3 regions of the Bacillus sp. ISL-39 genome follow, and region 1 is predicted to be linked to each of the others. Evidence: riboswitches for the same ligand, from Rfam matches in the RefSeq annotation. Region 1 holds a riboswitch; each other region holds the start of a gene.
What was found. Region 1 has a riboswitch for cyclic di-GMP ahead of J7E37_RS06875 (DUF5667 domain-containing protein). Riboswitches for the same ligand answer to the same signal wherever they lie in the genome.
Positions count from the first base shown of each region.

Region 2: another riboswitch for cyclic di-GMP. It lies ahead of J7E37_RS18535 (DUF192 domain-containing protein); the one in region 1 lies ahead of J7E37_RS06875 (DUF5667 domain-containing protein).
Region 3: another riboswitch for cyclic di-GMP. It lies ahead of J7E37_RS07700 (hypothetical protein); the one in region 1 lies ahead of J7E37_RS06875 (DUF5667 domain-containing protein).

Region 1 covers NZ_JAGGQM010000005.1:155,004-161,413, forward strand. The annotation lists gene J7E37_RS06850 (P-loop NTPase family protein) at 1-172, opposite strand, end outside; gene J7E37_RS06855 (STAS domain-containing protein) at 480-1,319, opposite strand; gene J7E37_RS06860 (protein kinase family protein) at 1,606-2,220, opposite strand; gene J7E37_RS06865 (sporulation protein) at 2,272-2,670, opposite strand; gene J7E37_RS06870 (FbpB family small basic protein) at 2,691-2,816, opposite strand; gene J7E37_RS06875 (DUF5667 domain-containing protein) at 3,319-4,533, opposite strand; cyclic di-GMP riboswitch class I at 4,622-4,705, opposite strand; gene J7E37_RS06880 (pirin family protein) at 4,773-5,618, opposite strand.
Region 2 covers NZ_JAGGQM010000027.1:16,941-23,350, forward strand. The annotation lists gene hemY (protoporphyrinogen oxidase) at 1-613, shown strand, start outside; gene J7E37_RS18525 (PAS domain-containing sensor histidine kinase) at 744-2,207, shown strand; gene J7E37_RS18530 (SET domain-containing protein) at 2,258-2,641, opposite strand; cyclic di-GMP riboswitch class I at 3,057-3,143, shown strand; gene J7E37_RS18535 (DUF192 domain-containing protein) at 3,237-3,581, shown strand; gene J7E37_RS18540 (Flp family type IVb pilin) at 3,598-3,789, shown strand; gene J7E37_RS18545 (A24 family peptidase) at 3,917-4,438, shown strand; gene J7E37_RS18550 (TadE/TadG family type IV pilus assembly protein) at 4,435-4,818, shown strand; gene J7E37_RS18555 (pilus assembly protein TadG-related protein) at 4,829-5,737, shown strand; gene cpaB (Flp pilus assembly protein CpaB) at 5,748-6,410, shown strand, end outside.
Region 3 covers NZ_JAGGQM010000006.1:2,474-8,883, reverse strand. The annotation lists gene J7E37_RS07715 (DinB family protein) at 13-465, opposite strand; gene J7E37_RS07710 (DoxX family protein) at 720-1,235, shown strand; gene J7E37_RS07705 (nucleoside triphosphate pyrophosphohydrolase) at 1,281-1,613, opposite strand; gene J7E37_RS07700 (hypothetical protein) at 1,953-2,177, opposite strand; cyclic di-GMP riboswitch class I at 2,441-2,525, opposite strand; gene J7E37_RS07695 (hypothetical protein) at 2,800-3,144, shown strand; gene nadE (ammonia-dependent NAD(+) synthetase) at 3,195-4,016, opposite strand; gene J7E37_RS07685 (lactonase family protein) at 4,285-5,340, shown strand; gene J7E37_RS07680 (Gfo/Idh/MocA family protein) at 5,400-6,383, opposite strand.

The DNA.
Region 1 (6,410 bases):
CTCGGTCCTTTTCGCCGCGTCTAACATCCCCTGTATCTGTTCTTTGCCAGACAACATTGTCAAGCTCATGATGAGGCAAGTTGTATCGGGTTGAAAGGCTCCTGGCGAGGGTCGTCTTTCCGCTTGCAACAGACCCGATGATATGGATTTTATCAGGTTTCATTTTAGTCATAAAACATCATCACTTTGTCTTTAGATTAGGTTCTTTTCTCAAACTTTGCTGCTATTGACCGCAAAATAGGATTGAATGAACTATGTTTCTTTGCAAAGTTGACTCTAATAATGAGAAAAGAACATGCAAATTTAATACCGACCTACTAAATAGCTTGAATTACGTTTAAATCGGCTTTGGGATTTTAACAACAATCTTTACGAAAACAGACTTAGATTAAATAAAAAAATTCTCTTCTTATATGGTAATTCCTCCTTTTATCGCAAAAAAAAAAGCTGCCTGAGCAGCTTTTTCGAATCTATGCATTTTACAGAGTCTGGATCTCTTTGAATGCCTGATGAAGATTTGATTTTACCATTATGCCCTCAAGGTTTAGACCAAGCGTCACCATTGTATGGGCAACCTCAGGACGGATACCCGTCATGATTGTTTTTACCCCTACTAGTGACAGGGCGTTAATGACCTTGAACAGCTGGTCCGCAACCATCGTATCGACAATCATTACCCCGGACACATCAAAGATGAGGTGAGTAAGCTTGAGTTTTACAGCCTGGTCCAATGTTTCTTCCATCAATAGCTGGGCCCTTTCAGTATCAACGTTTCCGACAAGAGGCAATACACCGACTCCAGGCATTAATGGAACGACTGGCACTGACAGCTCAAGCAACGCTGTTTTGGCATTTTCAAGGCTTTTTTGGTGAGCGTCGACGAACGTAAGGCTGAAGCTGTATATAGCATGGTCCATTAATGGATCAATTATATCTAATACACCAAAGATGGCAGAAGCGGACATATCCTTCGCTTCTTCTTTGATTGCTCTCCAGATATGCTCTCGGTAATAGCTTGTATCTTTAAGTGCTTCATCGAGTGATGCACCGAGTTTGTAGATATACTCTCCGGTTTCTTTTCCCCAGTCTGTAATTTTATCAAATGCTTTTTCCTGGTCTTCATGATCAATCAATGCCTGGCCGAAAATTTCAATGAAGTTCGCCCGGATCTCAAGAATCTGCTGTTCAATTTTTCCAAGGTCATATTTCTGTGCTTCCGTTAAAACTGCTTCAGAATACCTATCTTTGTGGACAGATTTAGCGATTTCATGCTTCCTGCTGACAATTGCTTCTCCTAATGCTTGCAGTTCTGTGGTCATTTAGATTCCTCCATGTGTTCAATGACAATTTTATATATATGCTTCTACGGCTTATCTTCAAAATGCACTGTTATAAACCATCATACCGCAGGTTCAGAATGCAGGACAAGTTTTTGCACTTATAGGCCTTGCCCATCTTGTTCTGCTAAACAAGTGAGGCAGCATTTTTTTGCCTTTTCCGGCCTTCCATACGGGAAATATGTAATGGATAAAGACTGTTTCTTATACCTCCTTGCTTCGTAGGTATCTCATTGAGAAAAATAAAAAGAGGACTGGCAGCCATGCTTTAATTAATAGATGGCAGCAGTCCTTTTTTATAAATAAAAGCAATTATATTCATCGCAGGTTCTGGCATTTTCTTTGGAAAGCGGTCATGCCTGTAAAATTTATAAAAGGCCGTTTTTAAGTCCTCCCACTGGGAACATCGCTTTGTCTGCCTGAATCGAGCCACATCTATAAGCTTGACTTCATCATCTGGAGTGATGATAATGTTCCGCAAATGTATGTCGGATGGGTTTAATCCCTTCTCTCTCGCAAGCTTAAGGGCTTGATCGACTTCCTCAATGTGGCCCGCGGCAATCGGCATGCCATTTACCAAACATTGATAGAGTGTCATTCCTTGGACATAATCCATTACCAAATAATTGCTTCCCGATTCATGAAGAGCAGGGAAAAATGGATTTCCAGCAAGCTCCTTATAAATACCCGCTTCTTCTGCTGCAACCTTCTCAAACTGCGGAAAAAAAACCTTTAGAACAAGATCCGTTCCTTTGATTCTGAACGCAAAAGCACTTCTCCCTTCTCCAACCAGCTTTAGTGATGAATCTTTATGAACTAAAGCTGCTTTTGATCCTCGGATTGAATAAACAACACTGTTTGCCAGATGTTCATATTGATTCATTCTCTTGCCCCTTTCTCTATTTCCATAAAAGATGGAAAAGGTTTTTTATACTTACTGATTCCCTTTTACCACCTTGATCATATCTTCATCCCAGCTTTCTGTTCCCTGCTTAAAGACCAGCTTGGTTTTAAAATGATAAGAGATATCCTTGTTTGAAGGAGGAACATCCGCAGGCAGCAGGAAGCTGAACGGCACCTCATCATCCCCATCTGGCTGGATCCTTAACGGCACATCAATTGTGGCAGTATCCAGTACCTTTTCTGCTTCTGTCTTTAAGTTAACCATGACAAGGGCACACTCAATCAGCTGAAGGTCCTGGTCTACCGTACCTCCCTTGATCAAGAACTTTCCATTCACTGACTCCCCAGGAATTAAAACATCCTTCACCAAAATCAGGTCAATCTGGGCGGAGCCTACTCCCAGCAAAGACATATACTTCCGTAATAACATCCTGTTCCTCCGTCTATTAACTATTTTGGGTTGGTGTATTTGTCATCAAGCCGCTTCTCAATTATCTCGATCCGCTTTTGGTCTGCTAACAATTCTTCCTTGTTCTTTTTGACAAGATCATTAAAACTAATTCTTAATTTCTTCACAACATCCACACTCCAATACTTAAATTTATGTTTATCGTTAGGAAAATGCCTCTTTATATCTATAGAAGATTTATAAAATGTTTCTACATTCCTTTCTCATGCGCGTGCTTATGGGAAACCCTCTTTTCTACACTTTTCATTTTTACTTGAATGTGGCAAAGGGTACTTTATCGGCCTTATTGTGACCATAATTTCTCTCTTATGATCTTATAAAGGCTCATTCGTATATGGTTACCCATGAAAAGACCTTCACCCGCTCAGGTGAAGGTCCGAAAACAAATAAAGACCTTCACCAAAAAATATGGCAAAGGTCTTGCTAACAACGATCGTTGCCAACAAAGCCGGGAGTGATCTCCGTAATGACGACTCTGTTGTGAAAGCTACTCCCCTTTAGGAGAAACTATTCAAGTGTATAGGATTATGATACATGACTGGGCGCATTCCGTCAATTGATTGGAATCTAACTGCCAGGTAGTTTTCTGGCATTGACTTATGTTAACTTTTACTTACCGTTATTTTTCCCTTTTTCCTTGTTTCCCTTTTCATCACCGTCATCGTCCTGCTCATCATCTTCTTGGTTGGCTTCATCTCCTTGTTTTTCTTTATTTTTCTTGGCTTCTTCACGCTTTTTTTCTTCAGCTTTTTTGTCTGCTTCTCTTTGTTGCTCTTCAGCTTTTTTTGCATCTTCCTTTTGTTGCTTTTCTGCTTTTTCGGCTGCCTCTTTTTGCTTGGCTTCAGCTTTCTTTTCAGTCTCAAGTTGTTTTTCTTCAGCTTTTTTTGATGCTATAGCCTGTTTCTCTTCAGACTTCTTTTCATCTTTTTCAATACTTTGTGTCGAAGCAACACTCACCTGCTCTACAGTGGATTGTTCAGTGGCTGTCTCATCACTTTCATTTTCATTTACAACTTCAGTTTCATCCACTTGCTGTTCGGCTTCTTCTGTACTGCTCTCTTCTTCGGACGCCTCGATGTTTTCATCTGTTTCTGTATCTTCATCTATTTCTTTTTCAGATTCCTGTTTTTTGCCTGATGTGAGACCTTTCATTTGCGATGGATGGACACCTAGCTGTTTGGCGGCCTGTCCGAACCCAATCTTTTCCTCTGTATATAAGGCAGTGATTTCCTCGACTGTTTTGCCAGCTGCTTCTGCAAGCCAGAAGATTTGGGCGATTTGGCCATATCCTAACTCCTGTTCACGCAGCTGGGCAACCATTTCCTGGTCCAAGTCTTTCACAACATTAGCAACGATCTTTGCTTGCTCGGTTGCCTCTTCCACTTCTTCCTTCAGCTCATCCTCAAGGCCCTCAGTCAACTCATCTTCAACTTCAGATGCTTCTTCAAGCCCATCTGTCAGATTTTCTTCACCTTCAGCATCGGTCCCATCTTCTACAATCACTTCCGTTACCTTTTCCTGGGCTACCTCAAGTGCCGCTAAGTATTCCTCAAAGGCTGCTTGAACGAACTCTTCTTTTTCTTCAGCTGACATTGCTGTGGCCTCAGCTAATCTCTCATTCGCGAATTCAAGCAGAAGCTGGGCTTCTTGTTCATCATCAAAGGTTAGCAGAAGCTTCAATTCCTCAAACAATTGATCAAAGGTAAATAAAAACTCGTCAGGAGTCGTACCCGGATCTACTGTTTCGACTATCTCATCTGCAGAGACTCCTGTTCCAAAAACCAGCATTCCTGTCAAAAATGTTGATGCTAAAATCTTCTTCATTCCAATACCTCCACTTTTACCATATTGGAATTAAAATCGACAAAAAAGTGCTGTCCGAAGAACAGCACATGCATAAGCTATGTGAATCTTCGGCAACTGGCTGGCATGGTCGATGACTTTAGCCCCTGTAGCTTTGCGTCCCCAGATTTCCCTGGGTTTGCCATTATCGGATTTTAATTCTACTTTTATCTTACTTTTTCGACAGAGAAAAATAAATAGAAACTTTAAAAAAGTTTGGTTTATTCAGCCGCAGTGCCGAATTTCCCTTCCTGATAATCACGGTAAGCCTGGCGAATCTCCTCCATCGAATTCATCACGAATGGTCCGTAGGCAACCACTTCCTCCTTGATTGGCTTACCGGAGTATACCAGCACGCGGGAACGCTGATATGCTTTTAGTGAAATTTCACTTAGGCCTTCGCCGCCGTCTTTAAAGGTCAATGTTGCGGCGGAAGACTTTTTAAGGTTTGTATGGCTTGAGCCTGCCTGGACGTCACCTGAAAGTACATAAAGGAATGCGTTATGTCCTTCCGGCAATTCATATTCGTACTCCGCTCCCTCCGCCAGCTGAATTTCTGACAGGGTAAAAGGTACCAATGGTTCGAGAGGGCCTTTCACTCCCGCTGTTTCACCTGAATACACCTTTAAAGTTCCGCCTTTAAACTGGACAAGGGGTGCATGTTCGGAATACACGTTTTGATAAGAAGTGGCTGTGCCTTTCAACTCCTTAGGCAGATTCAGCCACAGCTGCAGTGTATGGGCAATATCGTTATCAACCGCCTCTTCAGCATGCCGCGCACCGCTGCCAGCGTTCATGTACTGAATGTCCCCAGACTCCAGGATGCTGTGGCCGCCATGGTTGTCAATGTGCTCCAGCCTGCCGTCTATGATATAGGTGATTGTCTGGAAGCCGCGATGCGGGTGATCAGAAAAAGTACCACGCTTAAACCAGTCTTCCGCCATTAAAATGAAGGGGTCCAATTCCCTCCAGTTTTGGGGATTCAGCACAAGTCCTGCCTGGACATGCGGCATCCCTCTTTCCTCATATTGAACTGTCCAATGTTTCTTGACATCTCTTTTGAACATTTTGATAACCCCTTTTTTTACTAGCTGTAGTGACTATCCCCAAATTATAACAATCCCGCGATATATTTTAAATAAGACTGCTTTCGCATGTTTTGATACTGTACGAACACGTACCGTTATCCGCACTCTTAAAGGTTTCGGGCTCTTTTCGAAACTGCTTCCCAATCGAATATACGTCAATAATCGTAATAAGAGGAGTTATAAAGACCATCTAGTGCCGAAAAAGCGGGTGGCGTGGTGGCGTGGTCTTTAGAAGAGTTATAATGACCATACAGTGCCGAAAAAAGCGGGTGGCGTGGTCTTTAGAAGAGTTATAAAGACCAGCCAGTGCCGAAAAAGCGGGTGGCGTGGTCTTTAGAGGAGTTATAAAGACCAACCAGTGCCGAAAAAGTGATTGGCGTGGTCTTTAGAAGAGTTATAATGACCATACAGTGCCGAAAAAGTGATTGGCGTGGCCTTTAGAGGAGTTATAAAGACCAGCCAGTGCCGAAAAAGCGGGTGGCGCGGTCTTTAGAGGAGTTATAAAGACCATACAGTGCCGAAAAAGCTGGTGGCGTGGTCTTTAGAAGAGTTATAAAGACCATACAGTGCCGAAAAAAGCGGGTGGAGTGGTCTTTAGAGGAGTTATAAAGACCATACAGTGCCGAAAAAAGCCGGTGGCGTGGTCTTTAGAAGAGTTATAAAGACCATACAGTGCCGAAAAAAGCGGGTGGCGTGGTCTTTAGAGGAGTTATAAAGACCATCGATAGCCCAAAAAGCCGGTGGCGTGGTCTTTAGAAGAGTTATAATGAC
Region 2 (6,410 bases), on a different contig from region 1:
TCACTTCGAAACTGGCGAAGTAGAAGCAGCGGACAGTGTCGTCATTACTACAGATCATTTCCATGCCCAGCGTATGCTTTCCGAATACGCATTTATGGAACAGTTTACAGATATGCCGTCCAATTCCGTGGCAAATGTCGCGATGGCATTCCCGAAATCAGCAATCGAGAAAGATATCAATGGTACTGGCTTCCTCGTTTCAAGGAACAGCGATTTCAGGATAACTGCATGTACCTGGACGCACAAGAAATGGCCTGGCACATCTCCTGATGATATGGCCTTGCTCCGCTGCTATGTCGGTAAACCGGATGACCAGGAAGCAGTTGATTTGTCAGATGAGGAGATCGTCGAGCTGGTATTAAGAGACTTGAATAAGACAATGAACATTACCGCAAAACCCCTCTTCCATGTCATAACAAGGTGGAGAAAAGCGATGCCGCAATATACGGTCGGGCATCTTGAAAGAATTGCCCTAGTTAAAAAGCAGCTTAGCCGGGAACTTCCTGGTGTCTTCCTTGCCGGAGGGTCATTTGAGGGAGTGGGCATCCCTGGCTGTATCGACCAGGCGGAATCTGCGGTGGAAAAAGTAATCAGCCATCTGACTTCAAAGTAATATCTGCCGCTGTCTTTCAAAAGATAGCGGTTTTTTACTTTTAATAGTATGATAGCCAAATATTTCTTTTTAAATATCTAAATCTTCTGTAAAATAGATTTATAAGGAAAAAAAGTTTGGAGAGATCTCTATGCGTAATAGTTTCCCAATATTCGGGACAGATGATGAAACAATCTATAATCCTAATGAACTGCTGAGTTTATTTTTGGATTGCACGGCTGACGGATTTGCTATTGTCGATATGGAGAATCGATTTTTAAGAATCAACCATAAGTACACCGAAATATTCGGCTATACAGAAGAAGACTTGATTGGAAGAACCTTTTATGAGTTCTCAAACCCTGATTATGTTCCAGGAATCATAGCCCAAGTCAAGAATGGCAAGGCTTTTACAAATATGATAACCCAGCGATATCATAAAGACGGATCAATGCTGGATATTGCGGTCTCCTACTCTCCTTTTCGGAATAAGCACGGGAAAATCATCGCAATCATTGCGATTTACCGTGACATTACCAAAATGGTGAACATGGAGCGTGAACTGAATAGAACCCGGGAATTGTACGAATTGATCACCGAGAATACGACTGACATGATCAAGGTGATTGATAAGAATAAAGTGATAGTGTATGCATCACCCTCACATGGAAAAGTAATCAGTCTGAAGCCAGAGCAAATTGTCGGCAAAAGCTTGAGTGAATTTTTGACACCTGATGAAGATGTCATTCTTGATAAAAAGCTTGAGGAAATTCTGGAATCAGGTGAACCCCAAATTTTACGGAAGAAGTTTACGACCTGTGACCAAAATACGGTTTACACAGAGTACAATTTTTCACCGATTTACAATGAGAAAAAAGAGATAGAGTCATTTGTCAGTGTCGGCAGGAATATTACCGACCGTGTCAAGCAGGACGCCACGATCCGAAACCTGGACAGGCTTTCCATCACCGGACAGCTGGCAGCAGGAGTGGCTCATGAAATTCGCAATCCGCTTACTTCATTGAAAGGTTTCTCGAAATTATTGCAGACATGTCTCGATAAGGAGAAGCAGGAGGATTACCTGGCTATCATCATGAATGAACTTGACAGGATCGATACGATAGTCAATGAGTTTATGTCACTTGCAAAGCCGCAGGCGGTAAAGTTTGTAAAGGGAAACATGAAGTCAATCCTGGACAGCACAATCAAAATAATTCACCCGCAAGCATTGTTGCATAATGTCCAAATCATCACTAATTTTCAAGAAAAGAATCTCATGCTTTCATGCAATCCGCACCAGCTAAAACAGGTATTTTTAAACTTTATGAAAAATGCGATTGAATCCATGCCTGAAGGCGGGAAAATTCATATTGACCTTCAGATGAAAGGTTCGGGGAAGCTGCAGATAAGCATTTCAGATGAGGGAACGGGCATCGAAGCGGACCGGCTTAGATACCTTGGGACGCCTTTTTATACGACAAAAGATAAAGGGATTGGACTTGGATTGACGGTGAGCAATAAAATCATCCAGGAGCATAATGGAACAATGAAGATCATCAGTGAAGAGGGTAAGGGGACAACAGTGATTGTTGAACTGGATTGTTTGGAGATATAGGATAGAGAACCATAAAAAAGCGGCTCCCTGAATGGGAAGCCGTTTTCTTGTTATTCCTCTTCTTTGTTGAACCATAATGGATCGTTATTATCCTCTTCCCCATTATAATTAATGAAAATTTCTTCACCGGCGCTGATATCACGGTAGGCATAGAAATCAAATGTGTGATTGTCGAAATTGATTTCATACGTTGCGTTAGGCTCGTATGAGTGGTTGAATAACATTCCATATCCAAGAAGGAGGGCAGAATGGTTGATGCCATATTCGAAGGCATAATCCGCCAGCGCAGTTTTCTCGATATGGACATGCTGATCGTTTGGATAGGATAGCACGGGAGCCTCATGGATCAATTCGCCTTTTGCAATATCACGAGTTGCGAATATCCCTCTATTGAATTCACCATCGCTAATTTCAGAAGTTTTAACTTCGATCATTTTTTTCACCTGCTCGCTTTATTACATTGTTGTTCTTCATCCACTAGCATGACGGTTTTTTAAAAGAAATGCAAATATATTATAAAAATCCATATTTATTTCAAGGAATTTAGTGGTTTATGGCCTATTCGAGATGGAAAAATCCACAGAAAACAAAACATTCTACCTATAAACCGTGTAAGGGAGCATGCCTAATTATCCAAAATAAAAGCTTTGTTCAGCTAAGTTATTCACATCAGAAAATTGTTAACCATCCGAATAGTGATTTAAGTACTATCTATCGGAAAAGTAGTTTCTTTTTCCTGAGCAAAAATACCTGGTTAAATTTTTAGAAAAATCAGGATTTTTGATGGATTTTGTTGAAGAATGATTCAAATTATGATGTGGATAAGAGATCAGTCGGATATACACTGGTTCTCGATAAAGGCAAACCTGGTGAAAACCAGCGACGCAAAGCTAAAGGGGCTACGGCAATCCATTGCTAAGCCAGCCAGCTACCGAAAGATCAGGGTGAATTACATGAAATATGTATTCAGCGAACCCCCCTTTCGGTAAAGGCGGGGTTATTTTTGTACAGTCGGAGGTGAAAAGCGAAATGAGACTAGTGAACGAAGTGAACGGCAAAGAATTGGCAGCGGATGTAAAAATAGCAGATACCTTTTTCAGCAGATTCAAAGGGTTGATGCTGACAGAAAGCTTGCCAGAAGGACACAGTCTCTATATAAAGCCCTGCCGGTCCATCCATACCTTTTTTATGAACTATTCCATCGATGTTCTTTACATCAACGAGAACGATGAGATTGTAGGCGCGGACGAACAACTTGAGCCTGCGAAAATGGGAAAGCGCTGCAAAGGTGCATATTCCGTCTTCGAGCTTCCAGAAGGCACGATTCGGAATAGCGGAACGAAAGTCGGTCATTCTATCAAACTAATAAAATGAAAAGGGGTTTTAAACAATGAAAGCAAAAATGAAAGCACTATTCACAGAAGAACAAGGACAAGGTATGACGGAGTACGGTTTGGTACTTGGAGTTATTGCGGTGGCGGTTGTTGGAGTGTTAGCTTTATTGCGTGAAGAAATTCTTGCTATGTTTACTGAGGTAACCGATGCTGTAACCGGAAGAAATGATACTCCTACTACACCATAATCGTTCCTATTGACTAAGGCATTTATACATTCACTTATAAGTTGTAGTCAGAGGTACACCTAGAAACAGCCTCGCGTTGAGAAACGTGAGGCTTTTTTAAAACTCCTCACTGAAATGAGGTAGATCGATGTTAGTCGACTTTTTATTGATAACATTAATAGTGATTTGTGTCATAACCGATTTGAGAGAACGGAAGATTTATAACAAAGTTTTATTTCCTTTTTTACTAGCTGGTCTGGCTTTAAATACAGCCACTGATGGAATCCAGGGCCTCACCTTTGCTCTTGCAGGAACAGCAGTTGGTTTCTCTATTTTGCTGATTCCCTATTTGCTCGGAGGCATGGGAGCTGGGGATGTGAAACTGCTTGCGGTGGTGGGGAGCTTAAAGGGAGCTGTATTTGTATTGACGGCGGCTGTGTATATGGCGCTGGCTGGAGGGATTTTGGCACTGTTGATCCTGTTTTTCAGGAAGGGTGCCATAAACAGGCTAAAACAGATCGGCATGTTCCTGGGCGGGCTGCGTAGCGGTATGAAAGTCCCGCATGGACTGGATAAGGAAGCCTTGAACACGACCTATCCATATGGAGTGGCGATCGCGATTGGAGCTTTGGCTGCCATTGTGTTTCCAGCTGGAGGAGGATTGTTTTGAGACGTGATGAGAGAGGGCAATCACTCGTTGAGACGGCCCTTGTTCTGCCGGTTCTTTTATTGCTGTTGGTAGGCATTTTGGATTTCGGAAGGATTATGTATTCTTATGCCCATCTTCATATGGCGGCCCAGGAAACCGTCAGGGTGGGAGGTCTCGGTAAAAGTGATTCTGAAGTTACTGCTTTTGCCAGGGATTACGTACAGCTGAATGAAATTGATAAACTGGCCATCTCGATTTCCCCTGGAGAATCGGGACGTGTTGCTGGTGACTATATAACTGTGAAGCTAGAATATCCTTATCAATTTTTCACTCCGTTTATATCCAGCCTGTTTTCTTCATCCTTGACGATTACGGCGGAGTCAACGATCAGAGTGGAGTGAGGAGGAAAAAATGGCAAGAAGATGGTTAGCGGATGAATCAGGAAACACCATTCTTTTGGCGGCCCTTTCGATGTTTGTCATCCTTAGTATGGCCGGTCTTGCAATTGACGGCGGGATGGTATATATGACGAAGGCGGAGCTGCAGAAAACGGCTAATGCGGCTGTCCTTTCTGGAGCACAGGAGCTGACAAACAACGAAGCGAAGGTTGAAGAGGTGGTACGAAGCATCGTTGCAGCCCATAAAGATGGCTCAAATATAGACAATATATCAATAGACATGGAGAAGAAAGTCGCTATTGATTTGTCCAAAAAGGTAGACCTCGCTTTCTCAAAACTACTTGGCTTTGAAACTGTCGATGTCCAAGCGCATTCTGCTGCCGAGTTAAGGACGATGGGACGGGCAGAAGGTGCAGCACCGCTTGGCATCGATGACAGCATCCCCTTGGAGTTTAATAAGGAATACCAGCTGAAAGTGGATACTGGCGGAGTGGAATATGGGAATTTCGGCGTCCTTGCCCTGGGCGATACAGGAGCCCGTCCGTATGAAGAAAACCTCCGTAATGGCTATCAAAACGAGCTTACTGTAGGGGATATCGTCATCACACAAACAGGTAATATTGCCGGTAAGACAAGGGAAGTGGTCAAGGAAAAAGTGAATTCGTGTCCAGAACTCCCAAGGGATATAAATTCAAGGAATTGTTCAAGGATTCTGCTTGTCCCTGTCTATAAACCATACAGCACGGATGTCAACCAGGTAAAAGAAGTGAAAATTACTGGTTTCGCTTATTTCTATATTACCGATCCAATGGACAGCCATGACACTTCAATCAAGGGGATATTCATCAAGCGCGCAGGAACGGGTTTTGAAGGTGAAACGGCCGCCTTTAAGGGCGCATACAGCATTCGAATAACGGAGTAGGTGATCAAATATGCGGTCAAAGCTTGTTTTGGTCCTCGCATTAGTAATGGGTATAGTAACGACATTTTTATTCTTTCAATATATGAATCAAGTGAAAGCTGAAAAGGCGATGAACAGCAATTTGGTGGAGATTGTTGTCGCCAAAGAAAAGATCCAGAAAAATGAGCAAATCACATCCGCAAAACTGGGAACAGCGATGGTTCCTGAAAAGGCATTGCACGCCAACTCCATTAAAAGCTTTGGCGATGTTGAGGGGAAACTGGCGAACGCTGAGATTGAGCAAGGCGAGCCAATCCTTTCCCACCGGCTGGGATCCCAGACTGCAGAACATATCTATGTTTCGAGAAAAGTCAGGGATGGCTATCGTGCTGTTTCAGTGGGGGTTAATTTAAATCAATCAACTGCGAACCTGATTGAACCTGAAGATGAAGTCGACATTATGTTCTCTAAAAAGCTTCCGGGACAGGAAGGGAATGTTGAGTCTAAAATCATCTTGGAAAAAGCAAGGGTACTGGCGGTTGGGCGTAAGATGGTCCTGCCTGAGGATACACAAGAGCCTTATGCCGAATATACGTCAGTTACGGTAGAACTTAAGCCAGCGGATGCTTTAAAACTTGTTAATTCAGCCGAACAAGGCAATATCCATTTCATGCTGCATAAGCGGCCGGTCATA
Region 3 (6,410 bases), on a different contig from region 1:
TTTGCTACTCTATCACTTTACTAATTTTCTCATCACGTGAATTTGCCCAAGATGATAGGCTTCATGAAATAGTGACATGTTCGCAAGCTCTCCGAAAGTCTCCATCCCAAGGAAAGGCTTTTTGAGCTTTTCATCCAGCATTGAAGGCGGTATTTCCTTGATCCTTCCCAGCTGCGCTTTCAATTGGTCCCGCAAAACTTCAACGGAAGGAACATCTCCAGTCCAGTCGGATGGACGGGTACCATTTCCGAATAACTCTATGTAGTTTACAGGGAGATGACTTGATTTTTTCGGGAATCCCATCATGAATTGTTCTGTAACTGTCAGCACATGCCCGATGTGCCAGTGAATGTTATTATTGAAGCCCTCTGGCTGGACACTTGCCTGTTCCGTAGTGATGCCCTCAGTTGTTTTCAAAAAAGAACCTCTTGTTAATTCAAACTGCTTGAATAAAAGCTCGCTCATCCTTACCTTCCCCTTTCCAGCTTGTACTTCTCACTATATTTATTCTATATATTTCCATCATATGCGACAAGAAAAAGGAAAATAAAAAAATACCTGTGTAGGTATTATGTTGCATTAAAGGAATTTATTTGACAAAATTTGTTCAAAACATTATGGCTGATATGTGTCTTCACACTTTTTTCACAGATTTCCATAAATTGCTTTGATATCTTATAAGTGTAATAATTATTAATTTTTGAAGGGAAGCGATTTAGATGTTCGCTAAATGGTTAAGAGAAAACAATATTGCTGCTGGCCTGTTGACTGTGATTCGTGTTTGGCTGGGTTACAATTGGATGACTGCTGGATGGGGAAAATTAACTGGTGAAGGATTCGACGCAACTGGATATTTAAAAAATGCAGTTGCCAATCCAGTAAAAGGTCCAGACGGAAACGCAGTATATGGTTGGTATGTAAACTTCCTTGAAAGTTTTGCACTCCCGAATATCGAACTTTTCAACTTTATTGTCCCGCTGGGAGAATTCCTGGTTGGTCTTGGCTTGATTCTAGGAACACTGACAACTGCAGCCATGTTCTTCGGCCTTGTGATGAACTTCAGCTTCTTCCTTGCCGGAACAGTGTCTCACAACCCAACAGACATCTTCTTCGGCTTCATCATCCTGTTCGCTGGCTACAACGCTGGTAAATACGGCTTGGACCGCTGGGTGGTTCCTTTCATCCGCAAAACTGTTTTCAAACAAACACCAGAAGCTGCACATAAATCTGCTTAACGATATAGCAAAAGCCCTCCGCCGATAAGGCAGAGGGCTTTTTTATCAGGATTCTTCCTCAATTGTTTTAAGCATGATTTTTTTCCTGAAGCCGCCGCTGCGATTCTTCTTCAGCTGGCGCATAAACTCTACTTCCGATTCAGTGATTCCCCTGTGCTCGGCAATCGCATAGACCACCTCAAGCAAATCAACCATTTCACTCAGCAGCCTGTCTGTTCCAGCATTACGGAATTTCTCAACTTCCTCATTGAACTTCTCCATAAGTTTTTCACTATATTGACTGGCTTCCAAAATTTCAAATTCTACTTTCTTTCCCTTTTCCTTCATCAAATCAGGAAACAGGTCTCTTACGAGTTTGTTATATTCCTTTTTCTCCATGTCGATTCCCCTTTTGCTGTCCTATTGATAAACATATCCTTTAAACGAGATGTTCAAACACTTTTTTGAAATAATGCTCTTGTCCATAGTGGTTGTTGATTTCCGTTCCAGCCTCATCAAAAATACTCAAAAGGACATTCTTCTTTTACAAAGCAGAATACATACCAACCAGGTATTATCCCTCTGCCTAGTTAAATAGAGCAATAGAAAAAGCCTGTGGATCGGTCCACAGGCTTTTCGTATGAAATAAGAAAGATATAACTTGAGAATTGTCCAGCCGCACCGCCTAGCCCCTCAAGACGCTTGTCGGGGCTGACCAAGGCGCTTCCGCTTTTCTTGTCAAACTACATAATCTTCAGTTAACTTACTGCAGGCATTCGATAGATTCTGCAAGCATTCCATCCTTAGCTTTTCGTCGCAGATAAAGTCATTAAGCAGCTCTTCTTCAAGCTTCAATTGAATTTGATTGATTTCTTCCCGGAACCTCTCTCTTTTTTCAACTTCAGATAAATGAAACTCTATCTCCCGTTCAAAGTACTCTACCGTCCCAAATAAAACCGTCAACGTTTCCTCCACCTTTCATAAAAAAATTGAACATTGGCTAAAACCAAATCTGCCAAAAGGATCATTTTATTTTGTCCTGTCAAGTATCTTAGGTATTATTTATCCTATATCGCAATATACAAACGTGAAATTCGTTTCTTTTTGCAATATGGTGCAGAAAGAGACATTCCAAATAAAAAATCCCCCAAAAGGACGGCGGATTTTAATGTGGCAAACAGTCTTTAAAACCATCCACCTGTACCTGGTGTTCTCATCCGTTCTTTTTTGGCAGCCCGACGATCATAGCAGTGATGCCTTAGACTCGTGGCTTTGCGTCCTCACCTTTCGATGAGTTTGCCTTTTTCAGTTCTAATTAAAATATAAAACTATAGTACCGTTATTTCAACAATTTTCGCCATTTTCTTACAAGGATGAGTCTTTTTTCCTAGAACCATTTATAGAGAAATCTTTTATGAGATAGTTTAATACCTGCAGATTGATAGAAACAGCTTTTGGGAAGCACTGTACAAATTCGGACTAGGATTGTTTTAACAATGTAATATCCCAGCAATCTCTATGTAAAATTCGCTTGCTAGAATAAAGGGAAGAAGCTTTATTACAGGCGAATGGCAGGAGGATCCTTATGGAACAGCATGTTAAGAAGTCGCTAGATGAATGGAAAACAGAAATTGAAGAGATTCTTCAAGAGATTGATTCGGAGTATGAAGAAGTTAAAAACGAGTTAAAAGTGTATACATATAAATTCAACATCACAAAGCAAGTCGTCCAGTCGACAGTGAATCCAGACTTGAACAGGAAAATCCGTGAACTGTATCATCAGCCATTTGAGGAGAAATTCAATGATTTGAAGGAATATATCAAGGAATTGGAAGAGAAAAAGCGAGTCTTCCAAATGTTCACCGATAAAATCGACAAAGTGACGGAAAAAGAAGATACGCCGCATTTCGCAGTGGCGCAAACTGAATAAATGAAAAGCCTGGCTGATTGATCGAAGATCTCAGCCAGGCTTTTTTATGCTTATCTCTTCCACCAAGAATCAAACATGGATGCAGGCATATGCCGTTTATGCTCGGAAGCAAGGTATCTGCCTTCAATTTTGCCAGCGTCCGCTTCGTCAATCTGCTTTCCTTCCAGATAGTCATCGATTGCTTCATAGCTGACTCCAAGCTCGGTTTCATCGGACTGAAGCGGCTTGTTGTCAAGAAGGTCGGCAGTAGGCTCTTTCAGGTACAGTCTCGGTTCTGCGTTCAATGCCTTCAGCAGTTCCCTGCCCTGACGCTTGTTCAGTCCGGATAGAGGCAGCAAATCGGCACCGCCGTCCCCGTATTTTGTAAAGAATCCGGTCACAGCCTCGGCAGCATGGTCTGTCCCGATCACCAGCAAGCCTTCCTGTCCTGCGATGGCATACTGTGTGATCATTCTCATCCTTGCCTTTGCGTTTCCTTTATTAAAATCCGTCATATTATCGCCAATCGCTTCCTCGAACTGTGTATTGAACGTATCGACAGCAGGCTGGATATTGAAGGTGATCGTCTGGTCAGCCTTGATGAAGTCCAATGCTTTCTGTGCATCTTCCTCGTCTTTTTGCACAGCATATGGAAGTCTGACTGCTACGAATTTGGCCTCCTTGCCTTCTGACCGCAATTCCTCCGCTGCCATCTGCGCCAGCCTTCCAGCGAGGGTGGAATCCTGGCCGCCGCTGATTCCAAGCACGAACCCTTTTGCCCTTGAGACAAGTAAATATTCCTTTAAAAAATCGATTCTCTTCCTGATTTCCTGCTGGGGATCGATTTGCGGCTTCACATTCAATGCGTCAATTATCTGTTTTTGCAAGCTCATAATAAACCTCCTAAACACTTTAAACTGATATCAGGCTCTTTCGTCTATTGAGAAAACTTTGCTAGAATCTCATTATAAAAGAGCATATCCCTTAAAAAGCTTAAAGTCCAGATTTTGGTCAGGTTATCTAACATTCATTTTACAAACTGAAGATCTCCTGTACTATTTTACCCATTCACCTGTTGTTCGTAACATTTTGTCACCCAGGATTTTTTTGCTAGACTATATCTTAGACAATTAATGCTTAATCAAATTGGAGGCATTCATAATGGCAACCCATGAAAAGTTCAAAGGCTATTTCGGTACATATACAAAAGAAGACAGCGAGGGCATCTACTCTTTCACCCTTGATCCAGTGAATGGAAAAATCCTCGACGTGGAACCAGCGGCAGCCCTGGAAAATCCTACATACCTGACAATCAGTGACGACAACCGCTTTCTCTATGCTGTCGCAAAGGAAGGTGGTACAGGAGGAGTGGCAGGTTTCCGCATTCTCGATTCCGGAAAGCTATCATTCATCAATTCCGAGTTTGCACAAGGAGCGTCACCATGCCATGTGAGCGTGAACGAGGAAAATAACCTGCTTTTATCCGCCAATTACCATAAAGGGTCTGCTGATTCCTATCTGCTGAACCCTGAAACAGGCAATATTGAGTCGGTCTTATCAAGCGCGGTCCATGATGGCTCAGGACCGGATGAGCGCCAGGAAAAAGCACACACCCATTATGCGGGATTTACACCGGACGGAAACCATTCAGCAGTAATCGACCTTGGCATCGACCAATTGATTACCTATACTCTGGATAACGGCCAGCTGATCGAGAAGAGTGTGCTCCATATTGCACCAGGCAGCGGTCCAAGGCATCTTGTTTTCCATCCAAACAATACCATCGCCTATTTGATGACAGAATTCAGCTCTGAAGTACTTGTTTTAAAATACAATTCACAGGAAGGCAGCTTTGAACAGCTGCAGGCCATCTCCACCCTGCCTGCAGATTTTACCGACAACAACCAAGGAAGCGCCATCCATATTTCATCTGATGGGAAGTACGTCTACGCTGCCAACCGCGGCCATGACAGTATCGCGATTTTTAAGGTGGACCCAGAAAGCTTCCAGCTTGATTTTGTCGAGCTTACGTCTACGGAGGGGAATTGGCCAAGGGATTTTGTGCTAGACCCCAGTGAGAAATTCCTGATTGCCGCCAACCAGAATTCCAGCAATGTCGCGCTGTATTCCCGTGATACAGATACAGGCAGATTGACATTGCTGCAGTCAGATGTGAAGGTGCCGGATCCAGTATGCGTGAAGTTTTTGAATTATTGATCCTCGGGCATTCTGAAAAATGCTAAAAGGCAGGTGCACAAAAGGCACCTGCCCTTTTTCTATTTGTCGCTCGGGAATCTGACACCCATTTGCGACCTTGCCTCATCAAGAATCCTCATCGTGATCCTCGAGTTTTCAAGCGAGTTGTTCCTTGATTCCAGTTTCCCTTGCTGAATCAAGTTAATGAATTCCTCCGCTTCATAAAACATATTATCATCCAGTTGTTCTCTCGAAATATCTTCATATCTCCCATCACGATAGAGAATTTCCACTTTTTCCGGCGTACTGATTTTATCAATCTTGATGTTCCCATTCTCGCCGTGTATCTCAGAAGGAAGAGATGAATCAGTGATTTTCGAAAACATGATGACCGCATCCATTTCCTCATATTTCATAATCAGGCTGCCTTCCCCATCCACACCTGATTCAAGCAAATAGCCGGTTGCCTGAATAGACTTTGGCTCTCCAAACAGGACAACGAGAGGATAGAGGCAATAGATGCCGATGTCCATCAGTGAACCTGCCGAAAATTTCGGGTTGAAGGCGTTCAATACGGTACCTTCTTTATACTTGTCATAGCGGGACGAATACTGGCAATAGCTGGCGAAGTACCTTCTGATCGTGCCGATTTTATCCAGATTCTCCTGGACGGCCTTGAAGTTCGGCATCAGGGTCGATTTTAGCGCCTCCATCAAAACAACCTGATGATCCTTTGCCGTCCTGATCATATCGTCCAGCTCGCCGCTGTTAGACGCAATTGCTTTTTCGCAGAGAACATGCTTGCCATTTTCCATGAGAGTCTTCGCCTGGCTGGCATGCAGAGAATTGGGACTTGCAATATAGACGGCATCAATTAAATTGCTTTTTGCCATCTCTTCCAGGTCTGTAAAAATAGTATCCACTCCGAATTTGCCGGCAAACTCCGCGGCACGGTCCTCAGTACGCGAATAAACGGCATTAAGCTGAAAATCCTGATGGTGGCTTGCCCCCTTGATAAATGCTTCTGTAATCCAATTTGTACCTACTACTCCGAAACGCACCATGTTGTTTCACCCTTTCAAATAGGAAAA